2 linked regions of the Roseimaritima multifibrata genome follow. The protein of the gene in region 1 interacts with the protein of each later gene in a pairwise test. Links are inferred from orthologs where the notes say so. Each region holds a gene or a part of one and is shown in the gene's direction. Other genes may lie near its edges.

What was found.
Region 2: the proteins of eno (region 1) and rpe interact in binary tests that used the Escherichia coli proteins (3 or more experiments, as listed by UniProt). The link is inferred for Roseimaritima multifibrata from one-to-one orthologs.

Annotation. Positions count from the first base shown.
Region 1 is NZ_CP036262.1:3,019,931-3,024,362, reverse strand. What follows is about bases 1,578-4,432. They hold eno (phosphopyruvate hydratase), read left to right. Parts: upstream 1,578-2,293; coding sequence 2,294-3,571; downstream 3,572-4,432. Other genes in these bases: tmk (dTMP kinase), read left to right, coding at 4,254-4,432; FF011L_RS11040 (hypothetical protein), read left to right, coding at 3,655-4,242; FF011L_RS11050 (GGDEF domain-containing protein), read right to left, coding at 1,578-2,014. Also shown: more of FF011L_RS11050, read right to left, coding at 551-1,577. UniProt on the Escherichia coli protein: Catalyzes the reversible conversion of 2-phosphoglycerate (2-PG) into phosphoenolpyruvate (PEP). It is essential for the degradation of carbohydrates via glycolysis.
Region 2 is NZ_CP036262.1:2,541,347-2,545,716, forward strand. Bases 735-3,527 are described here. They hold rpe (ribulose-phosphate 3-epimerase), read left to right. Parts: upstream 735-1,690; coding sequence 1,691-2,365; downstream 2,366-3,527. Other genes in these bases: FF011L_RS09260 (methyl-accepting chemotaxis protein), read left to right, coding at 735-1,485; FF011L_RS09270 (histidine phosphatase family protein), read left to right, coding at 2,407-2,985; FF011L_RS09275 (hypothetical protein), read right to left, coding at 3,074-3,527. Outside these bases: more of FF011L_RS09260, read left to right, coding at 1-734; more of FF011L_RS09275, read right to left, coding at 3,528-3,691. UniProt on the Escherichia coli protein: Catalyzes the reversible epimerization of D-ribulose 5-phosphate to D-xylulose 5-phosphate.

The DNA of each region.
Region 1 (4,432 bases):
TACTGAAGGCAGAAGGGAAACGGCAGCCGGAATCCTTCCTTCAGATAGAATATGGCTGGACAAGCGACCGCTACTGCGAGCCTGTTGGCAAGATTATAGCCGAAACTGTCAGCGCATAAAAAAAGCCCCCGGATAGTACGTGTCCCAGGGGGGCGGAGGACGACGTGCTGAAAATCCGGGAGCCGGTGGTTTTTCGTTTCGACGATATCAAGTTGCATCCTTGCAACCCTCCGTCGTCGAGCGGAATGCTTATAAGTGTCGCCGATTGATGCCAACAACACGTCCGTGTGCGTTGCCATTGTTAATCGTGTCCGCAGCGCCAAAGCACCCATGCGAGACCGCTTACCATAAGCACATCGCCAGCAGAGTTAAGCCGCTTGGGCTTGCCTCACCGGCGATGAGGGGAACATACGCGGACATTGAATTTCAGGTCAAGACGGCTTTGCAAGATATTCCGTTTTTTTGGAAAGAGCAGGCCGCATTCCCAGTAATCCGGGTACCTGACGGACGAAAGTTTTTTTGGCGTTACGACCCCCAAAAACCTCCGCCGTTAAGCTGGGCAACCTTGAACAACCACTTGATTCCCACCAGCCTGTCTCGCCTTGGTAACCGCCTTCTCAGCTTGACTGCGGATTTCATCAAACGACTCATTGTCGGGAACCCAAGTGATCCCAATGCTTACAGTGATCGGGGATCCTGAACTGGACTGAGTCGCGCTAAAGATACCTTGGCAGATTCGATCTGCACGATCGATAGCGCCCCGCACATCTGCACTTGGCATATAGACCATCAAGTCTCCGTTTGCCGATTTCCCAACATGGTCCAAAGAACGCACAGTCGCTCTTGTCACACGAAGGATATGAGGATGATTGGCAGCCTTGGTGGGCTCTTGATCGCAACTGATAAGGATCACAAAAAGGTCCACGCTGACGTGCTGCAGTCGAGCCTTTAGTTCACTGAACATTTCCCGCATTTTCGGTTCTGCAGGGATTCTGGTAACCGCATTTGGAGCCCCTTCCGTACTGACAATGGCTTGCTCTTTTGTTTTCAGTGAAACCGACAACCGCTGTGAATTTTCGCTAGCGGGCTCGGTTTTCAATTGACCGATGGGGCGAGGTTTATTGCCATCCATCCAGTGCCCTCGATCGCGACCGGTCTGCTTGGAATGGTACAACGCCGAATCGGCCCGTTTGATCCAGCCATTTCTTTCTTCGCCAGGATTCCACTTAGCTAGCCCCATCGACGCTCGCACGGCCAAGTCCTGTCCCTCAAAGTGAATGGACCGCGTACCGATCAGACATCGCGTCTCCTCTGCGATCTTCTGGCATTCCTCGTAACTCTTTCCGGTGAAGACCGCGGCGAATTCTTCGCCACCGTAGCGGGCCACAAAGGCAACGTCCGAAAGCCGAACACTCAAGATTGTGGAAACGCGTCGCAGCACTTCGTCACCGGCAAGATGGCCATGGTTGTCATTGAAGGATTTAAATTTATCGACATCCAGGATCATCAACACACAATTCTCGATCGAACCGTTGCTCTGACATTTTTCGATGTAGGCATCAAAGGCGCGGCGGTTGTGGAGCTTAGTCAGCGCGTCGGTCGCGGCCTTGGCTTCGGCCGATTGAATTTGCGAAGCTTGTTTCTGAATCCGCTCCTGGGCCATGTTCAACCGAATTTGCATTTCTTCATTGGCACGAACCAGCTGGTTGACCGCCTCCAGGATCGTATCGGAGTCGAGCAGGTTTTGATTTCCCGACAGAACCCGACTTGCATGCTGGACTTTTGACTGATGTTCATCGACATCCGCGGCGACCCGCATCGAAACCTGGCGTAATTGTTCAGCGACCCGCTTCAGTTTGCTTTGGTCCTGAGCAATTTTCGCCGCGCCGTCCAGTTCGGCCCCTGGCTCCGCTTCGACCGTATCCGCGGCCGAATGGTGAGTGATTCCTCGCAAGTAGCAGCCTGCAAGCAGGCCACCAAATCCACAACTGAGGGCGACGAAAAATTCAAACACAGGAAATCCTTGATTCGCTAACTTAAAAACTTACTGGACTACGGAGCTTTTTCCTGTGTGTATGTAGGCCGGTGGATTCCGGAGTCAATGAAGTTTTGAGAAAATCGGCTGTTCGGCAACCAGCGAAGATTAGCGTTTTAGCGATTCTAGGGCTGAGGAACGCTAAGACGGCTTCGGATGCCCTAGCCATGCCCTGCCCCTTCCGTCAAAATACTCCAGCAGCCGGTCCCGCAGCGGGGCCCTATTGTGTCTATTGAGTGTGAAACCAACGGAAAAGCCATGAGCCTTATTGAATCGATCCACGCCCGCCAAATCCTTGATAGCCGCGGCAACCCGACCATTGAATGCGAAGTCGCCCTAATCGACGGCAGCTTTGGACGAGCCGCAGTCCCTAGCGGTGCGAGCACCGGAGCCCACGAAGCATGGGAACTTCGCGACGGAGACAAAAGCGTCTACATGGGCAAGGGAGTCCTGACGGCAATCGGTAACGTCAATGACGTGATTGCCAACGCCCTGCAAGGGTATGACGCCCTTGACCAACGGGGTGTTGACCTGGCGATGATAGAACTAGATGGAACGCCAAACAAAAAGAAACTGGGGGCAAATGCCATCCTAGGTGTCTCGCTGGCAACCGCACGCGCCGCCGCCAACTACACCCAACAACCGCTCTACCGCTACATGGGTGGCGTCGGTGCCCATCTGCTGCCCGCCCCGATGATGAACATCGTCAACGGTGGTGAACACGCCGACAATTCGGTCGATGTCCAAGAATTCATGGTAATGCCTCTCGGTTTCGAACGCTTTAGCGATGCTTTGCGTGCCGGAACGGAAATCTTCCACAACCTGAAAAAGGTTCTGTCGGACAAAGGCTTGAACACCGCTGTCGGCGACGAAGGTGGGTTCGCACCCGACCTTGGTAGCAACCAGGAAGCGTTGGACCTGATCCTGACCGCAATCGAAAACGCTGGCTACAAGCCCGGCGAACAAGTCTCGATCGCGTTGGACGTGGCCTCGACCGAATTCTACAACAGCGAAAAAGGGACCTACAAAATCGATGGCAAAGACCTGTCAGGCGATGAAATGGTCGATTTCCTCGCTGACTGGTGTGCGAAATACCCCATCTGCAGCATCGAAGATGGATGTGCAGAAGACGACTGGGACAGCTGGAAGAAACTGACTCAGAAACTGGGTGATAAAGTCCAACTTGTTGGGGACGACCTGTTTGTCACCAACGTCGAACGCCTGCAACGAGGCATCGATGAAGGAATTGCCAACAGCATCCTGATCAAGGTCAATCAAATCGGAACCCTTTCCGAAACGATCGACGCGATTCAATTGGCTGGACGCAATAACTACACCAGCATCAGCAGCCACCGAAGCGGTGAAACGGAAGATTCGACGATCGCCGACCTAGCCGTGGCACTTTCGACCGGTCAGATCAAAACCGGTTCAGCAAGCCGCAGCGACCGGATGGCAAAGTACAACCAGTTGCTTCGCATCGAAGAAGAACTGGGGAACGGTGCACGCTACGCTGGGCCACTCTTCCCAACCAAGTAGCCGGTACCCGAAACCAGACCGCCCGCAGGTTTTGACAACCACTTCCTGCCGGCGATGGCACAATACCAACCTCAGGATCCGCCATGACCAAATTGTTAGCAGAGCAGCCCGTTTTGTTAGCGATTGTGTTGGCAGTGCTTGGGGTTGGTTGCCTGTACGGTTGGCTGCAGTCAGGTAAACGAGCAGCGTTGCTGGCCGGAGCCCTTTTTTTTGTTCTGATTCCGCTCGGCTTTTGGATCGCCGCTAACTGGGAAACCGACCGTGAGCGAATCACGGCTCTGGTCTACGAGACCGCCCTCGCGGTGGAGCAAAATGATGCGGACAAAGTCGCCGCAGTGATCGCTCCCGAACTGGAAGAGATCCGGAGGCTGGCGACATCCGAAATGTCGAACTACGAATTCAAACGCGCCCAAGTCGGACAGATTCGGTCGCTGGTATTTAACCAAAACGCAGTCCCCCTCGAAGCTCAAGTGGATATCACGGCAAACGTGACGGTCCGCGCCCGCAGCGGCGCCTTCGGAGAACAAGAGGTCTCACGCCGCTTGATTCTCCGGTTTCAGAAAAGAGACGACCGCTGGCTTGTGGTCGACTACACCCACCTTCCTGTCATCGGTGGCCCGGATGGTTTTTCACCGCATACCGATCTGACCAAATCCTATCGCGACTTCTAAGGACCATTCGTATGTTTATCACCCTGGATGGCATCGATGGCGGAGGCAAATCGACTCAGATCGGTTTACTGAAGGATTGGCTTCTCCCGTCCGGACCGGTCGTCTCGGTGCGCGACCCTGGCAGCACGGCCCCTGGCGAAGCGATCCGCGGATTACTGCTCGATTCCGATCTAGAAATGCATCGAAGGAC
Region 2 (4,370 bases), 480 kb from region 1 along the record:
GGCCGGTTGATGCTGTTCGACCGCGAGCAGCGGATCATGAGTGGCAATATGGACGGATCGACTCCGCTGCCCGATGGCTCGCCCTATTTAAAAAAGTTGCGTTGGAAGCCCGGTCAAACGGAGCGTTTTGAAAGGCATGTCGATCCCTCCAATGGAAACGTCTGGGTCGCCGCGTTCGCTCGTTCACGCAATCAGGCGGGCCGGCCGAATATGGGCTGGATCGTCATGGATGCCCAGCAAGAAGCAAAGGTTTTTGCTCCGGTATGGAAGATGCGCAAGCAAATCGTTTGGTTCGCAAGCTTCGTGACACTGGTCGTGATTGGCATCGGTTGGTGGATAGCCCGTTCCATTCGTCGTCCCATTCAAGATTTACTCGATGGGACCGAGAGGATTATTGAGGGGGATTTCGAACATCCCATCGTGGTTTCTAAAATTCGCGAACTAGGGCGTCTGGGAACCGCTTTTAACCGGATGTCCGCCGGTCTGAAATCGAACCTGGCAGCTAGAAGTGAGCAAGAAGCATTGTTGAAACAGCAGTTTGAAAGGTTGAAAAAGCAGAGTCTGACGCTCGCTTCGCAGGAGGAATTGTTGGCGGCGCAAAAGGAGCGTGAGCATCTGTTCGATGCGATTCGGAACGCGGCGGAGCGGGTGAAAGTCGCCAGTGAAAACATTCTTGCGACCACCAGTAATCAGGCCCGTGGGTCGCAGGAACAAGCCGCAGCGATCTCGGAAACCGCCTCGACCATGCAGCAGGTCGCTCAGATCGCCAGCCAGACAGCGGACCGCGCAGACTATATGCTCCGGGAAGCCGAGCACGCAGCGGCTGGAGGCGAAAGGGGACGGCAGGCGCTTGCCAAATCGACCGCCGCAATCGGCGCATTGAAACATCAGATCGCCGGAACGGCTGCCGTGATCGTTTCCCTCGCAGAGCGTGCAACCGCGATCGGGCAGATAACTTCGACCGTTCGGCAGATCGCAGAGCAAACCAATATCCTTGCCCTTAATGCCGCAGTCGAAGCTTCGCGGGCTGGGGAGCATGGTAAAGGTTTCGCCGTGGTTGCCGCCGAGGTGAAGGGGCTGGCGCAGCAGTCAAAAGAATCGACAAAACAAGTTCGTCAGATTTTGGCGGAAATTCAACAGGCGACTTCTGCGTCGGTTAGTTCCATCGAAGCGGGGACTTTAGCGGTTCAGCAGGCGAACCTTGTCGCGGAAGAAACCCAGGTTTGTATCCATCAATTGCTGGATACGATTTCTGATTCCGCGCAAACCGCTACGAAAATCTCGCAGTCTGCGACCCAGCAGGCGGTCGGAGTCGGCCAGCTGAATGAGGTCTTGCATGGCATGGAAACGGTCGCCTCGGAGAACGCTGTTTCGCTCCAGGAGATCAATCAGGCGGTGTTGGACCTGAACCGCTTGGGGGGTGAGTTAACCGCGTTGACAACGGAAAATGGCGATGCTTTCCGCCCGGTAGAGGGGTCGCTTTAAAAAAAAGCAAAAAACAACTGCGGTGCGTTTGTTTCCCTTGTGCGGCTGCACAAGCCGTAATTATGTGAGGAATCGCTAAGGTCGGTTGCCGATAGCTCCCCAATGAGGGAACGCTCGAAAATGGGTGAATTGACAACATCGGAGGTGCTGATGACAACGGTCTATCTTGCATACCACTTACTGACTCCAAAGGCCATTTGAAGCGATGCTTCAGCAACGTCTCGACCGAATCCGCAACATCACCCCTGCTGTGCTCCCCAGTCTGCTGCAATGCGACTTTGGAGACTTGCGTGGGGAATTGGAGCGTTTAACGAAGGCAGGGGTAGAAGGGCTCCATCTGGATGTGATGGATGGCCATTTTGTTCCAAATTTGAGCTATGGGATGCCGATTGTCGCTGGACTGCGGCGTTGGACGGACATGCCACTGGATGTCCACTTGATGATTTCCGACCCGGCCGCCTACATCGATGCGTTTGCTGACGCCGGTGCAGACATGCTGACTTTTCATATCGAAGCGGTCGAAAATCCGTTAGCGATCATTGACCAGATTCACCGTCACGGTATTGTTGCCGGAGTTGCTATCAATCCTGATACACCGATGGACCGTTTGGACGGTTGTGTTGAAGCAACCGATGCGGTTCTAGTAATGAGTGTGAAAGCAGGTTTTGGGGGGCAGGCCTTCCGTCCCGAAGCGATTGAGCGACTGAAATCACTCCGTGAGGCCTATCCCGACTTACTCTTGGAAGTGGACGGCGGGATCAAGGAAGAAACCATTGGAGATTGCCGCCAAGCCGGTTGCGATCTGTTTGTCGTTGGATCGGCCATTTTCGGTCAATCCGATTACCAAACCGCCGTTTCCCGATTACGCGATTTGCTGTAATCGATTCATCCCCGTATCTAAAGTGCATTATGTTCCGAGTCGTGTTGGTGCGCCCTGGTGCTACCGAATTCGATCAGCAAGGGCGAATTAAAGGTTCGCTCGATATGCCTCTTTGCGACCATGGTCGCGAACAGGCAAATCATGCCGCCAAGGATCTTCAGGAGGTCGATTTCGAAGCGGTCTATACGGCGCCTTGCGAATCAGCAATCGAAACGGCAAAACTGCTGATCGGTGGACGCAAGATCAAGAATAAGGTCATCGAAGGGTTGAGGAATGTCGACCACGGGTTGTGGCACGGTAAATTGATCGACGAAGTCCGCAGGCAGCAGCCACGGGTCTACAAGAAAGGGCAGGATTCGCCCGGGGACCTTTGTCCTCCGGGAGGCGAGACAATGGAATCTGCCAAAGAACGCGTTCAGCGGGCGCTGCAGAAAATTATCCGCAAGCATCGCAAAGGATCGGTCGCGTTGGTGATCCCTGATCCGCTGGCAAGTATCGTTCGCTCCCTCCTTAGCGGCAAAGAGATGAGGGACCTGTGGAAATCGGAAACCGACGCAGGGACCTGGGAATGTTTGGAGCTGTGTGAACCGGCTACCAAACCACAATTCTTGTTTGTCTGATCGGTTCCCATTGGGGTGATCTGCAGAACCCTGCCGAGAAGGTTCGCCTAGCTGTCTGGCTCTCGCCAAGGCATTCCTGTAACCAGGCTTAACTTGGTTCTCGAATGAAATAACGCTTTCGAGGCTTGGCGGCCTCCACAGCCGGCTGGAACGATTCTTTGCCAAATCCAGGCTGCGGCGGGGTGGGGGGCAGAGCACTGCGCTGTTGTTCTGTTTCACTGGAAACCCGAGAGCGTGCCGCTGTCGCGTTTGGATAGCTTACGCGGAACGCTGGAGGGGCTGCTGTCGAACTCTCTGCCGTCGAGCTCTCCTTGGCCAGTTCCGGCGCCGGTTCGCTTACGGTCGTCGCTGGTGGGATGGCAATACGTTGCGAAGCCCAAGCCGACGGAGGTCGCACGGGAGTCGGCACGGTTGCCGAGAACCGATCATTGATCTCCGGGGGCGTCTCCATTGGAATCGCAACGTCGTTGTAGTCCGAAGGCAGTTCGGGAATCGCTGCGGGCGCTGGCTGATCCGCTCGCGGCGGCTCGGGATCGGGAGACCATAGGTCAGCGTTCCCTGTCGATATTTCCCTAAGAGTCGATTCACCCGAATCGAACGAACGGGGCGTCGCAATCGGAACCGATTCCGTCGAAGTTCGACGAAAGGGAAGGGCGGCCAGGATTCCAAGAATAAGGATTGGAATCCCATAAGATATGGTGCGCATCACTAAGAACCTCAAGGTGCCGGCGCAGCGGAGACCGAATGGTCCGCGCACCGCGGGTTCTCTTCCATGAGGTAAAGTGCTCTGTTTCCTACATCACGTTACTTATCGGCCAGGGAAGCCAAGAAAGTTGAAGATTCTAGCGGAGCCCGCAAGGTCCGCCTAAACCCTCCAGTCTGTCGCTTCCGGGGCGACGCAGAGGCTGCCGGGCGGTGCGGTGAATCCCGTGGGACGTCAGCCCAGTGCCAGCCATCTTCTTAAACGGCGCGAGCCGTCCGGCAAGTTCATTGTGCCTTCTATGCGATTGCCAGAAGACTTGGCCCCGTGCCCTCTACTTTGGCGTCTACGGGCGAATTTCTTAGCGGAACGGCGCGAGCCGTCCGGCAATTTCATTGTGTCTTCTATGCGATTGCCAGAAGACTTGGCCCCGTGCCCTCTGCTTTGGCGTCTGCGGGCGAATTTCTTAGCGGAACGGCGCGAGCCGTCCGGCAAGTTCATTGTGTCTTCTTTGCGATTGCCAGAAGGCTTGGCCCCGTGCCCTCTACTTTGGCGTCTACGGGCGAATTTCTTAGCGGAACGGCGCGAGCCGTCCGGCAACCGCATAGAAAAACCACCCACAGACGCGAAAGCCGGTGGCATTCAGCGTTAGCCCCGGGGCAAGCGGTTTTGCGTGCGTCTGCCG